4 regions of the Massilia sp. Soil_C_3 genome follow, and region 4 is predicted to be linked to each of the others. Evidence: predicted binding sites of a transcription regulator. Region 4 holds the regulator's gene; each other region holds the start of a gene.
The links. The regulator sigma-54, encoded in region 4, starts transcription at its own class of promoters, with help from an activator protein. The targets are predictions, from matches to a motif close to TGGCANGNAANCTGCTTT.

Region 1 (4,462 bases), on a different contig from region 4:
CGTCGGCTATGCCTTCATCTATACCCTTTTGCTCAAGCCGAACACCTCGCAGAACATCGTGATCGGCGGCCTGTCGGGCGCGATGCCGCCGGCGCTGGGCTGGGCCGCGGTGGCCAACGACGTGCCGATGGAAGCCTGGCTGCTGGTGCTGATCATCTTCATGTGGACCCCGCCGCATTTCTGGGTGCTGGCCATGTACCGCCGCGACGACTACGCCCGTTCGGGCCTGCCGATGCTGCCGATCACCCACGGCATGAAGTTCACCGGCCTGCAGGTGTGGCTATACACGATCGGCCTGGCCGCGACCACCTTGCTGCCGTTCGCGGTCGGCATGAGCGGTTTGATCTACCTGGCGGCGGCGGTGCCGCTCAACGCCATCTTCCTGCGCCACGCGTGGCGGGTGCATCGCAACTACAGCGATATGGCGGCGCGCAAGACCTTCACCTGGTCGATCGTCTACCTGTCGCTGCTGTTCGCGGCCTTGTTGGTCGACCATTACTTCAGGTTCTGATAGGACGGGTTCAACGATGAAGAAACTCCTGGGCGTACTGGGATTCACGGCTGTCGCGCTGCTGGCAAGCGGTTGCGACAAACTCGGCGACAAGCCGCCGGCCTTCCACAACACCGACGTCACCGGCGTCGACTACGCCAAGGGTTTTGCGCTCACCGACCATACCGGCAAGCCGCGCACGCTCGCCGATTACAAGGGCAAGGTGGTGGTGATCTTCTTCGGCTACACCCAGTGCCCCGACGTGTGCCCGACCACGATGGCCGAGATGGCCACGGTAATGAATGAACTGGGCCCGTCGAGCGCCGACGTGCAGGTGCTGTTCATCACCGTCGACCCCGAGCGCGACACCCAGGAACTGCTGTCGCACTACGTTCCCGCCTTCGACAAGCGCTTCGTCGGCTTGTACGGCGATGCTGCAGCGACGGCCAAGGTGGCCAAGGAATTCAAGGTGTTCTACGCCAAGGTGCCGGGCGCCGATCCCGGCACCTACACGGTGGACCACACGGCCGGCAGCTTCGTGTTCGACAAAGAGGGCCGCCTGCGCCTGTTCGTGCGCCACGGCCAGGGCCCGGCGCTCATCGCCCACGACCTGCGCCAACTGCTATGAACGCTGGGAGCGGATGGCCTTTAGCCGCTGGATAACGTCCGACCGGTATTGCTGATGGCCGCGCTGCGCCCTCGGGTGGGCGATGCGAAAGCATGTTGCGTCGCCCGCCTGGAACTCCCACATCTTTCCGGGTTCCGTTTTGATGGTCTTGTGTCCGTCAAAGTGCTCGCTGAACAGCTGCTTGATATAACCGTCGATACCAGCTCGACCCGTCGAAAACACGATGGCATCAGGTTTGAAAAACTTGATTTGCATTGCGAGCAGCTCCAGGGAAATCATGCTGACGGCGGCCAATTCTGCTGGAGGGCGCTCGAGCGGCGATTGGCCAGCGTAATCCCACGCGAACAAATTACCGTAGATGAGCGCTGTGGGCGCGAGGCATAATTCTTTCGCGATCCGGAAATAGTACTGCTTGAAACGACTCCTGGTTGTTGTGCTCACCTTTCCATCTGGTCGTATCTGCAAATGCTTGCGATACCGCGCTACCGCTTCGTCGACGATCTGCCGTGTGGCTCCCGCCTGGTTGGCGGTAAAGATGCGATCAAGCTTGTTAAGGCCGGTTCGCGTATTCCATCCTGCGGTTTCGCGTCCTACATGCATCAACCGGAAATCGCTCGTCCAATAATCGGCGGAGGCTACCGGCAGGAAAACACCTGAATAGCGATCTTCCGCAATCGGAAAGCTTTCTCGTTTCATTCGGCCCAAGACGTCAGCATATTGATTCAGGACTGTGTGCAACAAATTCTCCAATGTATTGGTTGTAATTGGGGTGGCTCGTGAGCATTCTTCACAAGCGAAAGTCTATCCGGTTGGCGACGGATAGATCACGCTACTGCTGATAAGATGGCGTAAACATCAACCACACACGAGCCGCATGGAAGCACGCCCTGGCCGGAACTACACCCGCATCGCCATCGTCGTCCTGCTGACGCTGGGCTGCCTCTACGTCCTGCGGCCCTTCCTGCCGGCCATCCTGTTCGCCGCCGCTGTCGCCATTTCGACCTGGCCCCTGTACCTGCGCCTGCTGCGCGAGCTGCGCGGCCAGCGCACGATCGCGGCGCTGACGATGACGCTCACCCTGACCCTGCTGTTCATCATCCCGCTGTCGATGGTGGCCTATAACCTGGGCGACGACGTTGCGCGCGGCTTCGGTCAATTGCGCGTCCTGGTCGAGCACCGCGAACTGGCGCCGCCGGCCTGGATCCGTGAGATCCCTCTCGTCGGCGGAACACTCGACACCTACTTGCACGACCTGATCGCCAGCCGCGAACAGATGCTGTCCCTGGCCCAGCGCATGCTGGAACCGGCCCGTACCTGGCTGGTCAAGGGTGGCATCATGCTCGGCACCGGCGTCGTGCAGATGAGCTTGGCGGCCTTCGTCAGCTTCTTCCTGTACCGCGACGGGAATGCGCTCTTGGCGGTGATCGCGGTGACGATGCGCAAGGTGATGGGCGAAGGCGCCGAGTCGATCCAGCATACGGTCAGCCAGACCGTGCGCGGCGTGATGTACGGTTTGCTGGGCACGGCGCTGGCCCAGGCGCTGGTGGCGGCGGTCGGGTTTGCGATTGCCGGCGTGCCGGCGGTGCCGCTGCTGTCGGTGCTGGTGTTCCTGACTTCCCTGATCCCGCTCGGCCCGCCGCTGGTGTGGGGCGGCGCCACCGTGTGGCTGTTCGCCCATGGCGAGACGGGTTGGGCGATCTTCATGGCGATCTGGGGCACGGTGTTGATCAGCGGCGTCGACAACGTCGTGCGGCCGATGCTGATCAGTCGCGGCAGCAGCCTGCCGTTCCTGCTGACCCTGCTCGGGGTGCTGGGCGGCGTAATCGCTTTCGGCTTTGTCGGCATGTTCATCGGGCCGGTGCTGCTGGCGGTGGGCTATTCCCTGATGAGCGAATGGACTGGGACCGAAGACCCCATCGTCAAGCATGAGGACGAGCATGCACACGAATAACCGGCAGTTTGTCGGAGAACTTTACAAGGCAGTCCCCGTCCGCGGATTAAGGTTTGTTTTTATTGAGTTAATTTAATTGGTACGGAAGTTGCTGTGCTGATTGTTCCATAACAATTATTGGGATGATCATGGACAAACGATTTACTGGCGGTTTGGCAGCGATCCTTTTGGCAAGCATGGTGCCCGCCAAGGCTGGAAGCATCGTTCTCGATTTTGAAGCTTTTATTTCGCACAGCCAGATCGGCGATTTCTATAACGGTGGGCGCGACAGCCACAATCGCCAGGGCCACCATGACTATGGCCTGAGCTTTCGCAACGAGTTCATCATGCATACTCCGCGCGGCGCGTTTCTTGGCGGCCCAGTAGAGCTCACGATCGATCCGGCCAAGCTGCGCGCCGCTCTCGGCAGCGACAAGTACTATATTTCGTTTAACGCGGCGCGGTACGACGTCGATGGCGGCCCCGTCGGCGTTCTGTTTGAAGATGGATTCTATGAGCCCGCTACCTGGGTTTCCGGTAATGGCAATCCTTATTGTCCTGCGGACCCGAGTTTCTGTGGATTTCCACACCTTGGCACGATGGGCAGCTATGTCGTCTATTCGCCCTATGGCGAAGCCATGGCCACCCATATCCGTTTCAATACGGACCGCCTGGATAACCTCCAGTTTCACGCTTATACGGGAGGCGAGTTCATTCGTCCAGACCCAATCTACGGCGTGGAACCGCTTGACCGCGTGATTCCAGAACCGGCATCAATGGCCTTGCTGGGTGTTGGCATGCTGGGCTTGTTCATGCGCCGTCGGCGGACTTGATGCCGTGCTTCCAGCCGAAGCAGTATCCGGTACTGGAAGCCGTTCGTTCTGGAATCAGCAGGCTGCCAGCTTCCACACCAGCTTGTCCCTGCCTTTTTCCAGCAGCTGCACCTCGACGCCGTTCTTCACCGAGCGCGTGATCGTGACCGCGCGCGCGAAGTAGCCATACTCTGTCTTGAGCGCGTCCTTGCTCTCGGTCTGCTTCACCTCGGCGCGGTCGATCTGCAGCCGCAGGTTCTGCAGGATCTGCGCGTCCGGCCAGAGGGCCGACAGGGCGACGTGGCGGGTGCTATCGTCTTTATTTGCTTCAGGATAACGTCGCTCGCAGGCAGTTGCGGTGCCGGCATGCATCAGCGAAGCCAGGCACAACAGGCCTGCAGCCAGCCGGGGAAGCATTGAAAACTGGATGGTCATGGGTCGTGCTCGAAGTTATCAAGCGCTCATCGTAGCAGCAAGCGCAGCTGCTCGAAATCGATCGGCTTGGTCAAATGATGATCGAAGCCCGCGTCCAGCGCCAGCGTGCGGTCCTTGTCCTGGCCCCAGCCGGTGGCGGCGATGAGCGTCGTGTCCAGCCCGCGGGG
Region 2 (4,462 bases), on a different contig from region 4:
GGCCGCGATGTTCAACGACATCTGGTGCCCGCCGTGCGGAATGCAGCGGCTGGCCGACCAGCCATGCTGGCGCAGCATGTCGAGCGTGCGCAGGTATTCCACCAGCCCGTAGCTCAGCGCGCAGTCGAACTGCAGCCAGTCGCGGTCGGGACGCATGCCGCCGTGGCGGATCAGGTTGCGCGCGTCCTGCATCGAGAACAGGTTCTCGCCGGTGGCCATCGGCTTGTCGTAGTAGTTGCGCAGCGTGGCCTGCAGCTCGTAGTCGAGCGGATCGCCCGCTTCCTCGTACCAGAACAGATCGTACTGCGACAGCGCCTTGGCGTAGCCGATTGCGGTGTCCAGGTCGAAGCGGCCGTTGGCATCCACCGCCAGCTTCTGGCCATCCCCCAGCACGCTCAGGATCGAATCGATGCGGCGCAGGTCTTCGTCGAGCGAGGCGCCGCCGATCTTCTTCTTGACCACCGTATAGCCGCGGTCGAGATAGCTGCGCATCTCGTCCTTCAGCTTGCCGTGGTCCTGGCCTGGATAGTAATAGCCGCCGGCCGCGTATACGAACACTTTCCGATCCGGCTCGCCGCTGCCGTAACGCTCGGCCAGCAGCTGGAACAGCGGCTTGCCGGCGATCTTGGCGGTCGCGTCCCACACCGCCATGTCGATGGTGCCGATGGCTACCGAGCGCTCGCCATGGCCGCCCGGCTTCTCGTTGGTGAACATCGCCTGCCATACCTTGTGCGGATCCAGGTTGTCGCCGCTGGCGTCGACCAGCGACGCCGGGTCGGCCTCGAGGATGCGCGGAATGAAGCGCTCGCGCATCAGGGTGCCCTGGCCGTAGCGGCCGTTGGAATTGAAGCCGTAGCCGATCACCAGCTTCCCGTCGCGCACGACGTCGGTGACCACGGCGACCACGCTCAGCGTCATCTTGCTGAAATCGATGTAGGCGTTGCGGATCGGGGAGCTGATCGGGACAGTCTTTTCGCGGATCTCGACGATTCTCATCTGGTATTCCTTCGCTTGCGGTTGAACGAGCCACCAGATTATTCGCTTCAAAGGCGGTTATGATTGAGCCGGATTCACTAGATTATTAACCTGCGGTGAAAAACGACCTCGCCTCCCACCTCGAATTCTTCGTCCTGCTGGCGCGCCATGGCAGCCTGTCGACCGCCGCGCGCGAGCTGGACCTGACCCCGCCCGCCGCCACCAAGCGCCTGGCGCAGCTGGAACAACACCTGGGCGTGCGCCTCGTCAACCGCACCACCCGCACCAGCAGCCTGACGCCGGAAGGCGAAACCTATCTGCACTACGCGACCCGGATCCTGGCCGAGCTGCGCGAGATGGAAGAAGCGGTATCGAGCACGCGCTCGGTGCCGCGCGGGCTGCTGAAGGTGAACGCCTCGCTGGGCTTCGGGCGCACCGCGATCGCGCCGCTGGTCTCGAGCTTCGCCCAGCGCTATCCGCAGGTGGAGGTGCAGCTCGACGTCACCGACCGCCCGGTCGACCTGGCCGCGAACGGCATCGACCTGGCGATCCGCTTCGGCGAGCTGCCCGACCAGCGCCTGGTGGCGCGCCGCATCATGTCCAATCGGCGCTTCCTGTGCGCCTCGCCGCGCTACCTTGAGCAGCACGGCACGCCGGGCAGCCTGGCCGACCTGGCGCGGCACCGCTGCATCGTCCATCGCCAGAACGAGGACGCGCACGGCGTGTGGCGCCTGGTGCACGAGGGCCGCAATGTCTCGGTGAAGGTGCAGGGCACGCTCTCGAGCAACGATGGCGACATCGCCCTCGGCTGGGCGCTGGATGGCCACGGCATCCTGGTGCGATCGGAATGGGACTTGACCAAGTATGTGGAGAGCGGGCGCCTGAGGATCGTCATGCCCGGCTATGTGCAGCCGGGAGCCGACCTGTATCTGTACTACCGCAATCGCCAACACCAATCAGCGCGGGCGCGCGCCTTCATCGCGTTCTTGCTCGACCGGTTCGGCGGCGACGACGGCATCGCCAACTGAGTCTCCCTGTCGGCCTGTCTTACAGGCATTCGACAAAATCGCATCGACGAAACACCAAGTACTTGATCACAATCAGTTTAATTTTTTGGCACGTTACTTGCTCCCTGCCCGGTTTCCATTTAACCAGGGAGAGACAACATGATCAAGAACGTGATTGGGCTCGTTGCAGGGCTGCTGTGTGCGCTGCCCGCATGGGCGGGATACGTGCAATACAATTTCAAAGGCCCGCTGACGGGGTACTTCGTGCAGCACGATACCGATGGGTCCATCGCCGATTTCAGGTTCGGACTACCGATCCAGGGAGTCGGCGAGCCGTTCGAAATGCGCATATCGCCGGAGCATTCCGAAGGGAGCACCGAGATCACCGAAGTGAGCACCCATTTCTTACGCGACGGCCCGACTAATTTCCGCATCTACAGCAACTTTGGTGGCGACCAGTACACATCGTTCAGCATCAGGTTCGCATCCGACCCATCGGGCATCCTCTATTACACTGCCCATTACAAAACTTCGATATACCGGGTTACTGAAGACGGCCCCGGCTTCTACGATTTCGCAGGCGCCCACCGAGGCACCGTCTCCGCAGGGGCCCTGGACCCCGGCTATGAGCAGTGGCTCGATTTTAACGGCGGCTATCAGGATCACGTGTTCCGAATCGTCCCGCGATACGTGGGACCGAACGAGGTGCCGGAACCAGCTACGCTGGCGCTGCTCGCGATCGGGGCGACGGGACTGGCGTTGCGCCGCCGCCGGGCCTGGGCGGTCTAGCCGGCTGGCGCGCCGCCAGTCACCAGCATGGTGACGGCGGCCGCCAGCAGCACCGAGCTGAACGCCACCCGCAACAGCCGTGGCGGCAGGGTATGCGCCAGGTGCACGCCCCACGACACGGTCAGTACGCCGCCCAGCGCCAGCGGCAGGCCCACCTGCCAGTCGACCGCGCCGCTATGGCCATAGGTGGCCAGCGCCACGAAGGCGCCCGGCACCACCAGCGCCAGGGCCATGCCCTGGGCGCGCGTCTGCGGCATCTTGAACAGGCTCACCAGCGCCGGCACCACCACCATGCCGCCGCCGATGGTGAAGAAGCCCGACACCGCGCCGCTGGCGATGCCGATCGCCGGCATCAGCCGGCGCGGCACCTCCCTCGCGGGCGGCAACGGCGCGCCGGTCTTGCGCCGCGATGGCCAGCCGAAGTACAGCGCCAGCGCCAGCAGGAACAGCGCGAAGGCGTAGTGCAGCACCTGGGCGTCGATCGCCACCGCGAAGCGCGCCGCCAGCCAGGCGGTCCCGATCGAGCACAGGCCGGCCACGCCGACCGAGCGCAGGTCGACCGGGTGCTTCTGGTGATAGCGCCAGAAGCCGATCGCCACGTTCGGCGCGATCATCACCAGCGCCGTGCCCTGGGCCAGGTGCTGGTTCATGCCATACAACAGGCCCAGCACCGGAATGGCAATCAGGCCGCCGCCGATGCCCAGCATGCCGCCGGCGATGCCGAGCGAGGCGCCCAGGCCGAAGTTCAATGCGAGGTCGATCACGGAAATCATAGACTAAGCCAAAAACGCGACGGCCCCTCGCAAGGGGCCGTCGAATGGAAAGGGTTAACGCCTTAGACGACCTGCGCCGCCGCCAGCGCCGTCATGTTGACGATGCGGCGCACGGTGGCGCTCGGGCTCAGGATGTGCACCGACTTGGCCGCGCCCAGCAGGATCGGACCCACCGTCACGCCCTTGCCGCTCGCGACCTTGAGCACATTGAACAGGATGTTGGCCGCGTCCAGCGACGGCATCACCAGCAGGTTGGCGCTGCCCGTGTAGCCAGCGTCGATACCGTAGATGTCGCGGATTTCCTGCGACAGCGCGGCGTCGCCGTGGATCTCGCCGACCACCGCCAGTTCGGGGGACTGCTCGGCCAGCAGCGCGCGGGCTTCACGCATGCGGCGCGCCGACGGACGCTCGGACGAACCCTGCGAGGAGTGCGACAGCAGCGCCGCCTTCGGCTCCAGGCCGAAGTGCTGCAGGGCCTCGGCCGCCAGGCGGGTGATCGCCGCCAGTTCCTGGGCGCTCGGGGTCTCGTTGACGTAGGTGTCGGTGATGAACAGGGTCAGCTTGTCGAGCACCAGCGCGTTCATCGCGGCCAGCACTTCGGCGCCCGGCGCCACGCCGATCTCGTTCCTGACATGTTCCAGGTGGCTGTCATAGCTGCCGGTCATGCCGCAGATCAGGGCGTCGACCTGGCCCGACTTCAGCAGGCGCGTGCCTTGCAGCGTCGTATCAAGCTCCGCCGCGATGACCGTGTAGTCCACGCCAGCCTGCAGGCGCAGGCCGGCCTGCTTGACGGCGCGCGCGATCGCGGTCTCGTCGCCGATCAGCACCGGCTGGGCGATGCCCTCGTCCACCACCGCCTGCACCGCGCGCAGCACGCGTGGCTCGTTCGCTTCGGCGTAGGCGACCTTGCGCACATTG
Region 3 (4,462 bases), on a different contig from region 4:
AGGCCGCGTAGGCCGCGTCGCGCAGCCCGGTCGCGATGCGCGCCGCCATGGCCCGGCCTTCGTCGGCGTCGTAGCGCAGGCCCAGCATCGCCAGCGCGCTGCCCAGGCCCAAAAAGCCCAGCCCGATGCGGCGCTTGGCGCGCGCCTCTTCGGCCTGCTGCGGCAGCGGCCATCGGGTGGCGTCCAGCACCAGGTCGAGCATGCGCACCGCTACCGTGGCCACCGCGCGCAGGCGTTCCAAGTCCAGCCGCGCATCGGGGGTGAACGGCGCATCGACGAAGGCGGTGAGGTTGAGCGAGCCGAGGTCGCAGCAGCCATACGGCGGCAGCGGCTGCTCGCCGCAGGGATTGGTGGCGCGCAGCTCTTCGGCATACCAGAGGTTGTTCTCGGCATTCATGCGGTCGATGAACAGCACGCCCGGCTCGGCATGGTCGTAGGTCGAGACCATGATGCGCTCCCACAGGTCGCGCGCGCGCACGCTGCGGTAGACCCATAGGCCGTCTTCCCTGCGGTGGCCGCCGGCGGCCTGGTCCTCGTCGCCCGGCTCGGCCGCGTGCACCAGCGCGAAGGCGTCGTCGGCCTCGACGGCGCGCATGAAGCCATCGGTCACGCCGACCGAGATATTGAAATTGGTGAGACGGCCCGTGTCCTTGGCCGCGATGAAGCGTTCGATGTCGGGATGGTCGATGCGCAGCACGCCCATCTGGGCGCCGCGCCGGGCGCCGGCCGATTCCACCGTGCGGCAGGAGGCATCGAACACTTCCATGTACGACACCGGACCGGAAGCGCGCGAGGCGGTGCCGGCGACCTTGCTGCCCAGCGGGCGGATCGCGGAAAAATCGTAGCCGACCCCGCCGCCGCGGCGCATGGTCTCGGCGGCTTCGCTGAGCGCGGTATAGATGCCGGGCAGGCCGTCGCTGGTGCCGGAGATCGAGTCGCCGACCGGCTGGACGAAACAGTTGATGAGGGTGGCCGAGAGGCCGAGGCCGGCGGCGGATGCGATGCGGCCGGCGGGAACGAAGCCCTGTTGCTGGGCCTCCAGGAAGCGGCGCTCCCATTCGGCGCGCGGCGGCGGGGGCTCGAGGGCGGCCAGGGCGCGTGCGACGCGCCGCTGCACGTCCCCGATCGTGCGCTCGTCGCCGCGCGCGTATTTTTCGCGCAGCACGTCCAGCGACACTTCCTGCGCGGGCAGGGCGCCGGTCGGTGCTTCTTGTGCATTCATGCCGGTTGCCCTGTCCATGAATGCACCCGCTGTTACGGTTTGTTGATCGGCGTGTCGCCCGATTTGTCGAGACTCGGCGGCAGCACGATGGTCGGATCTTCGGGCTGGGCCGGGAACGGCGCGGTGGCCGACGGCGCCGCGCCCGTTGGCGGGGTGGCCGATGCGGTGACAGTGGCGGAGGCGCCGGAGGCCAGGCGGGCTTCGAGTTCGATCACGCGCAGCTCGAGCGCTTCCAGCTTGGCGCGGGTCTTGGCCAGCACCTGGGCCTGGATGTCGAATTCCTCGCGCGTGACCAGGTCGAGCTTGGCGAAACCAGAAGTCATCGCCGCCTTGACGTTGCGCTCGATGTCCTTGGCCGGGCCACTTTCCAGTGCCTGGTTGATCTTGCCTTGCAAATCGCTGAAGAAGTTGCTGTTGTTCATGGTCCCTATCCCTTTCTGCCGGGGTTGCATGCACCAAGGAGGTGCAATACAGCCTGATTTGGTGCGTCGCGCAACACGACGGACGCCGTTCGCTATCGATTGTATTGAAGCAAGTCGTATCTGGGGCACGTTTACAAAAAAAACAAGGCCATTTTCATCGCTTTTATGAGCTGGCACACATCCTGCTAAATGAAGGGGGAGATAACGCACGAAAAAAGGATTCCAAACGCAGTAACTGTCCAAGGGGGTTTGTCATGAAGTGCAATGCAAAAATCAACGCAATTAGCCTGGCGATTCTGGCTTTCACCAGCATCCCGGCCATGGCACAGGAACAACCCGCCGAACACCAGGTGAGCTATAACGTGGCACTCACCAGCGACTACCGTTACCGCGGCCTGTCGCAAACCGATTCCGACCCCGCCCTGTCCGGTGGCGTCGACTACGTACACAGCCCAACCGGCTTTTACGTAGGCACCTGGCTCTCCACCATCAAGTGGACGAAGGATCTGGGTGGCGACGGCAATATTGAATGGGATGTGTATGCCGGCAAGCGTGGCCAGTTGACCGACGAAGTCAGCTACGACGTTGGCGGCCTGTATTACTGGTATCCGGATAACAGCCTGGATCCGAATGCAAATACTTTTGAACTCTACGGCAAGCTCGGCTTCGGTCCTGCGTATATCAAGTATTCGCACTCGACGACCAATCTGTTCGGCACCGCCGACAGCAAGCGCAGCGGTTACCTGGACCTGGGCGCCGATATCGACGTCACCAACGGCTTCCTGCTGAACCTGCAAGTCGGCCGCCAGCGCGTGAAGAACAACAGCCCGGCGTCCTACACGCACTACAAGATCGGCGTGACGAAGGACTTTGGGGTCGCCACCGTGGCCCTGGCCTGGCACAAGGCGAATACCGACGCCTACCTGAGTCCGGAAGGAAAGAACCTGGGCAAGTCAGCCGCCGTGCTGTCCGTGTCAAAAACTTTTTGATAGCAAAAGAGGCAATACCATGAAAATGATTACCGCCATCATCAAGCCCTTCAAGCTCGACGAAGTGCGTGAAGCGCTGTCGGAAATCAACGTGCAAGGCATGACGGTGACCGAAGTGAAGGGTTTCGGTCGCCAGAAGGGTCACACAGAGCTGTACCGTGGCGCCGAGTACGTTGTCGATTTCCTGCCCAAGATCAAGATCGAAGCCGCCGTTGACGATGCCATCGTCGACCAGGTGATCGATGCGATCCAGGGCGCCGCCCGCACCGGCAAGATCGGTGACGGCAAGATCTTCGTGGCCGACCTGACCCAGGTCATCCGTATCCGTACCGGCGAGACCGGCAACGACGCACTGTAAGAAGGAAAGTGTTCATGAAGCATATAACGACAAAAATCCTGACCGCCATGCTGGGCCTGGGCCTGGCCCTCCCGGCCATGGCGGCGCCGTCCATCAACAAAGGGGATACCGCCTGGATGTTCGTTGCCACCCTGCTGGTCATCATGATGGTGATCCCGGGCCTGGCGCTGTTCTACGGCGGCATGGTGCGCGCCAAGAACATGCTGTCGGTGCTGATGCAGGTCATGATGGTGTTTTCGCTGATCATCGTGCTGTGGTGCCTGTACGGCTACTCGCTGGCTTTCACCTCGGGTAACGCCTTCATCGGCGGCTTCGACCGCGCCTTCCTGCAAGGCATCTGGGACCCGGTCGCCGGCACCTTCTCGATGGGCGCCACCTTCACCAAAGAGGTGATGATCCCCGAGTTCATCTTCGTTGCCTTCCAGGGCACCTTCGCCGCCATCACCTGCGCGCTGATCGTCGGCTCGTTCGCAGAGCGCGCGCGCTTCGCGGCGGTGCTGGCCTTCGTGGTGATCTGGTTCACCTTCGCCTACCTGCCGATGGCGCACATGGTCTGGTTCTGGGCCGGTCCTGACGCGATCACCGACGCCGCTTCGCTGGCTACCGTCAGCGCCGGCGCCGGCTACCTGTGGCAGCAGGGCGCGCTCGACTTCGCGGGCGGCACCGTGGTGCACATCAACTCCGCGGTTGCCGGCCTAGTCGGCGCCTACGTGATCGGCAAGCGTGTCGGCTACGGCAAGGAATCGATGGCCCCGCACTCGCTGCCGATGACCATGGTCGGCGCCTCGCTGCTGTGGGTCGGCTGGTTCGGCTTCAACGCCGGTTCGGCGCTCGAAGCGGGCGACATCGCGGCGCTGGCCTTCATCAACACCCTGCTGGCGACTGCCGCCGCTACCGTGGCGTGGGCAGCCGGCGAATGGCTCTTCAAGCGCAAGCCATCGATGCTGGGCGCCGCCTCGGGCGCTATCTCGGGCCTGGTGGCGATCACCCCGGGCGCCGGTTTCGTCGGTCCGATGGGCGCCTTGGTCATGGGCCTGCTGGCTGGTATCATCTGCCTGTGGGGCGTGACCGGCCTGAAGCGCATGCTGCGCGCCGACGATTCGCTCGACGTGTTCGGCGTGCACGGCGTGGGCGGCATCCTGGGCGCGCTGCTGACTGGCGTATTCGCGGCGCCGTCGCTGGGCGGCCAGGGCGTGTGGGACTACACCACCAATGCCATGGCCACCGGCTACTCGATCGGCAGCCAGGTGCTGGTGCAGGCGCACGGCGTGGTCGTGACCATCGTCTGGTCGGGCATCGTCGCCTTCATCGCCTTCAAGCTGGTCGACATCGTGATCGGCCTGCGCGTACCTGAAGACGAAGAGCGCGAAGGCCTGGACATCACCAGCCACGGCGAATCGGCGTACCGTTACTGATATCCGACAAGGATGTCAGTCTGAAAGGCGCCTGCGGGCGCCTTTTTTGCTTTCTT
Region 4 (4,462 bases):
GACGGCGTGCTGACCGACGGCAGCCTGACCTACGGCCCGGAAGGCGAAGTCACCAAGACCTTCAACGTGCTCGACGGCCTGGGCATCCAGCTGTTGAACAAGACCGGCGTCCAGACCGCGATCATCAGTGCGCGCCTGTCGCCGATCGTTGTCAAGCGCGCGGCCGATCTCGGCATCTCGCACGTCCACCAGGGCATCCACGACAAGCGCATCGGCTTCGCCAAGCTGCTCGAGGCCACCGGCTTCACGGCCGAGCAGTGCGGCTACATCGGCGACGACGTGATCGACCTGCCGCTGTTCGCGCGCGTCGGCTTCGCCGTCGCGGTGCCGTCCGGCCACCCCGAGGTGCAGCACCGCGCGCACTACGTCACCAAAAATGGCGGCGGCCGCGGCGCGGTGCGCGAAGTGTGCGATCTCGTGATGCGCGCCCAGGGCACCTACGAGCAGGCGCTCGCGCCGTACTTCGCCTGAGGCCACGCACCATGGCCACCATCGTCCAAAACAAGCGTACCGCGCATCGCTGGAATCTCCTGGCGATGATCGTGATCGGCACCTTCTTCGCCTTCGGCAGCTTCTGGCTGCTGCAACTGATGCAGGCGTCCGACATCGACGCCCAGCTGGGCGGGCCGCCGGACGAACCGGACTACATCGTCGAGAATTTCTCGTTCGTGCGCATGACCGAGAATGGCCAGCCGAGCTATGTGTTGTCGGGCAAGCACCTGGCCCACATCCCGCTCGGCGACGTCTCGCACGTCGACCAGCCGCTGCTGCGCGGCGTCGAGCCGGGCCGCCCGCCAATGACGGTGGTCGCCAAGAAAGCCCAGGTGTTCCACGAAGAGCACCGGGTCGAACTGATGGGCGACGTCGACCTGCAGCGCCCGAAGACGGCGCAGAGCGAGTCGTTGCACTTGCGTAGCCAGGCGCTGACCGTGCTCCCCGACGAAGAGATCGTCAAGACCGACCTCCCGGTTGACCTGAAGCTTGGGGCTTCGAGCGTGAAAGGCACCGGCATGGTCGCCAACAACGCCACCCAGCAAGTGCACATGTCCAGCCGCGGCCAGATCGTCTATCCGCCACGACCGCGCCAGTAAGCCCTGCGCCGCGTGATAACCCAGGACCAGCATTCCTTATCATGAAAAAATTATTTGCCGCCGTACTCCTTTCCCTGCTGTCGCTGACGGCAGCCGCCGAACGTGCCGACTCGCTCAAGCCCGCGCAGGTCGAATACGATTCCGCCGATCTCGACGGGGTCAACGGCGTGCGCACCCTTACCGGTAACGTGATTCTCACCCGCGGTACGCTGTTGCTCAAGGCCGACCGCGCCGTGGTCAGGGAAACGCCCGAAGGCTATATGACGGTGACACTCACCGCCAACAACGGCAAGCTCACTACGTTCCGCCAGAAGCGCGACGGCGGTCCCAACCTGTGGGTCGAGGGCCAGGCCGAGCGCATCGAGTACGACGAGCGCGCCGAGCTGGTGCGCCTGTACTCGAATGCCCTCATCAAGGAACTGGAAAACGATCAACTGAGCAACCAGGTCACCGGCCCTTTCATCTCGTATGACAGCCGCAAGGAAGTGGCCACCGTGCGCAACGATGTCAGCGGCCAGAGCAAGGTTGGGGGCGGCCGCGGCACCCTGATCCTGTCGCCGAAACGTACGCCTGCGGGAGCCGCCCAATGACGGCGATTCCGATGGATCTGGGCGATTGCAGCACCCTGGTCGTCAAAGGCCTGCAGAAAAGCTATGGCAAGCGCCTGGTGGTGCGCGACGTGTCGCTGCAGGTCGAATGCGGTGAAGTGGTCGGCTTGCTGGGCCCGAACGGCGCCGGCAAGACGACCTCGTTCTACATGATCGTCGGCCTGGTGCCGTCGGACGCCGGGTCGATCGACATCAACGGCACCGACATCACCAGCCTGCCGATCCACCGCCGCGCCGTATTGGGCCTGTCCTACCTGCCGCAAGAGGCCTCGGTATTTCGCAAGCTGACGGTGGAAGATAACATCCGCGCCGTGCTCGAGCTGCAGAAGGACAACGGCAAGCCGCTGTCGAAAGACCAGATCAACGAGCGCCTCGACACCTTGCTGGCCGACCTGCAGATCGAGAAGCTGCGCGAGAATCCGGCGCTGTCGCTGTCGGGCGGCGAACGCCGCCGCGTGGAGATCGCGCGCGCGCTGGCGACCAATCCGCGCTTCGTGCTGCTCGACGAACCGTTCGCCGGCGTCGACCCGATCGCCGTGATCGAGATCCAGCGCATCGTGCGCTTCCTGAAGGAGCGCCGGATCGGTGTCCTGATCACCGACCACAACGTGCGCGAGACGCTCGGCATCTGTGACCGCGCCTACATCATCAACCAGGGCGCGGTGCTTGCCTCCGGCCGCCCTGACGACATCATCGCGGACGAGTCGGTGCGCCGCGTGTACCTGGGTGAACACTTCCGCATGTGAGCCACGCCTAGATGAAACAGTCCCTGCAACTTCGCACTTCGCAGCACCTCGCGCTTACGCCGCAACTGCAGCAGTCGATCCGGTTGCTGCAACTGTCGACGCTCGAGCTGCACCAGGAGATCGAGCAGATACTGGGCGATAACCCCTTGCTCGAGCGGCTCGACGATCCGCTCGACCGATCGGTGCGTTTGCTGGCCGATGGCGCCATCAACAACGCACCGGCCATCGGCGAGGCGCCGCCGGCGCCCGGCCAGCAGGCCGAAGGGGATGGGGCTGTGGCCAAGGAAGGCGAGGGTTTCGAGGGCGGCGCCGAGGGCGAGCGCAGCGACGCCGACTGGGGCGAAGGCGGAGGATCATCTTCAGGCGGCGGTGGCGAGGACGAGGACGGCCGCCCGCAGCTGGAAGCCTGCGCCATCACCCTGCGCGAACACCTGATGGAACAGGTGCGCGAAGCCACCCTGTCGGCGCGCGACCGTGCGCTGGCCGAGCTGGTGATCGATGCGCTGGACGACAACGGCTACCTCGAAGAACCGCTCGACGAGATCCATGCGCGGCTGCCCGAAGAACTCGACATCGAGATCGACGAGCTGCGCTGCGCGCTTGCGCTGGTGCAGAGCATGGACCCGGTGGGCGTCGGCGCGCGCAGCGCGGCCGAGTGCCTGGCGCTGCAGATCCGGCGCATGCCGGGTGTGCCGATGGTCACGCGGCGCATGGCCCTGACCATCGTCGAGGGTTACCTGAGCTGGTTCGCCCAGCGCGAATACAGCAAGCTGAAAAAAGCGCTCGACTGCGACGACGAAGACTTGCGCGAGGTGCAGGCCGTGGTGCGCCAATGCAATCCGCATCCGGGCGCGGCGTTCGCCTCGAACGTGTCGGACTACGTGGTGCCTGACGTGATCGTGCGCCGTTCCAAGAGCGGCTGGGCTGTCACATTGAATCCGGACGTGATGCCGCGCCTGCGCGTAAACAGCCTGTACGCGAGCCTCCTCAAGCAGGGCAAGAGCGAGGCGCAGATGGGCGCGCAGCTGCAGGAAGCGAAGTGGCTCATCAAGAATATGCGCCAGCGTTTCGACACCATCCTGCGCGTGGCGGAGGCGATCGTCGAGCGCCAGCGCAACTTTTTCTCCCATGGCGCGGTTGCCATGCGGCCCCTTGTTTTACGTGAGATAGCTGATACACTAGGCCTACACGAGAGCACAATTTCTCGTGTCACAACGCAGAAATACATGCTGACCCCGCACGGCATGTTTGAGTTGAAGTATTTCTTCGGCAGCCACGTTGCCACCGAGGCGGGAGGCGAAGCATCCTCGACGGCAATCCGTGCGCTCATTGCACAATTGACAGGAGCAGAAGACCCTAGGAACCCTTTATCCGATAGCAAGATCGCGGAGATGCTCGGGGAACAAGGCATGGTCATCGCGCGCCGCACGGTTGCAAAATACCGTGAAGCCCTCAAGATACCCCCTGTAAGCCTCCGCAAGTCCTTGTAACTGCGCCGTCCACAGACATCGTGCCTTGTCGCGTCGATGTGGTCCACACGGTGCAAAATTTTCAAAGGAGTGTGTATGAACCTCACAATCAGTGGCCATCATCTCGAAGTAACCCCCGCCATCCGTGAATACGTTCAGAATAAGCTCGAGCGCATCATTCGCCATTTCGACCAGGTGATCGACACCCACGTCTTCCTAGCCGTCGACAACCTCACTGAAAAAGAAAAAAGGCAAAAAGCAGAGATCAACGTCCAGGTGTCGGGAAAGACCCTGCACGTGGCCAGCGTCGCACAAGACCTGTACGCCGCGATCGATACGCTGATGGATAAGCTGGACCGACAGATCCTCAAACACAAGCAGCAACTGAAAGACCATAGCCGTACGTCGATCAAACGCATGCCGGATAACGGCGGCGAAGACGCTGCTGTCGCCTGATCAGGCGCAGGGCTCACACTAGCTAAGGGCGTCTGAGGGGACGCCCTTTTTGCATCCAGCCTCCCCGGTATTACGCGCATCTATGTGTTCGG

Region 1: a site for sigma-54 is predicted at 3,147-3,164, ahead of AC3A6F_RS01140 (PEP-CTERM sorting domain-containing protein). Genes of this name have one in related genera too.
Region 2: a site for sigma-54 is predicted at 2,090-2,107, ahead of AC3A6F_RS08230 (PEP-CTERM sorting domain-containing protein). Genes of this name have one in related genera too.
Region 3: a site for sigma-54 is predicted at 1,816-1,833, ahead of AC3A6F_RS00200 (TorF family putative porin). Genes of this name have one in related genera too.

Annotation. Positions count from the first base shown of each region.
Region 1 is NZ_JBDGJG010000001.1:240,800-245,261, forward strand. It holds gene cyoE (heme o synthase) at 1-511, shown strand, start outside; gene AC3A6F_RS01125 (SCO family protein) at 528-1,118, shown strand; gene AC3A6F_RS01130 (hypothetical protein) at 1,113-1,856, opposite strand; gene AC3A6F_RS01135 (AI-2E family transporter) at 1,993-3,069, shown strand; gene AC3A6F_RS01140 (PEP-CTERM sorting domain-containing protein) at 3,198-3,881, shown strand; gene AC3A6F_RS01145 (hypothetical protein) at 3,936-4,295, opposite strand; gene AC3A6F_RS01150 (hybrid sensor histidine kinase/response regulator) at 4,322-4,462, opposite strand, start outside.
Region 2 is NZ_JBDGJG010000003.1:573,754-578,215, reverse strand. It holds gene AC3A6F_RS08240 (mandelate racemase/muconate lactonizing enzyme family protein) at 1-996, opposite strand, end outside; gene AC3A6F_RS08235 (LysR family transcriptional regulator) at 1,092-2,003, shown strand; gene AC3A6F_RS08230 (PEP-CTERM sorting domain-containing protein) at 2,142-2,771, shown strand; gene AC3A6F_RS08225 (sulfite exporter TauE/SafE family protein) at 2,768-3,544, opposite strand; gene AC3A6F_RS08220 (NADP-dependent malic enzyme) at 3,607-4,462, opposite strand, start outside.
Region 3 is NZ_JBDGJG010000001.1:52,985-57,446, forward strand. It holds gene AC3A6F_RS00190 (adenosylcobalamin-dependent ribonucleoside-diphosphate reductase) at 1-1,222, opposite strand, end outside; partial or broken gene AC3A6F_RS00195 (accessory factor UbiK family protein) at 1,417-1,644, opposite strand; gene AC3A6F_RS00200 (TorF family putative porin) at 1,899-2,633, shown strand; gene glnK (P-II family nitrogen regulator) at 2,653-2,991, shown strand; gene amt (ammonium transporter) at 3,006-4,406, shown strand.
Region 4 is NZ_JBDGJG010000013.1:103,239-107,700, reverse strand. It holds gene AC3A6F_RS23545 (KdsC family phosphatase) at 1-471, shown strand, start outside; gene lptC (LPS export ABC transporter periplasmic protein LptC) at 483-1,091, shown strand; gene lptA (lipopolysaccharide transport periplasmic protein LptA) at 1,133-1,681, shown strand; gene lptB (LPS export ABC transporter ATP-binding protein) at 1,678-2,445, shown strand; gene AC3A6F_RS23525 (RNA polymerase factor sigma-54) at 2,457-3,935, shown strand; gene hpf (ribosome hibernation-promoting factor, HPF/YfiA family) at 4,011-4,370, shown strand.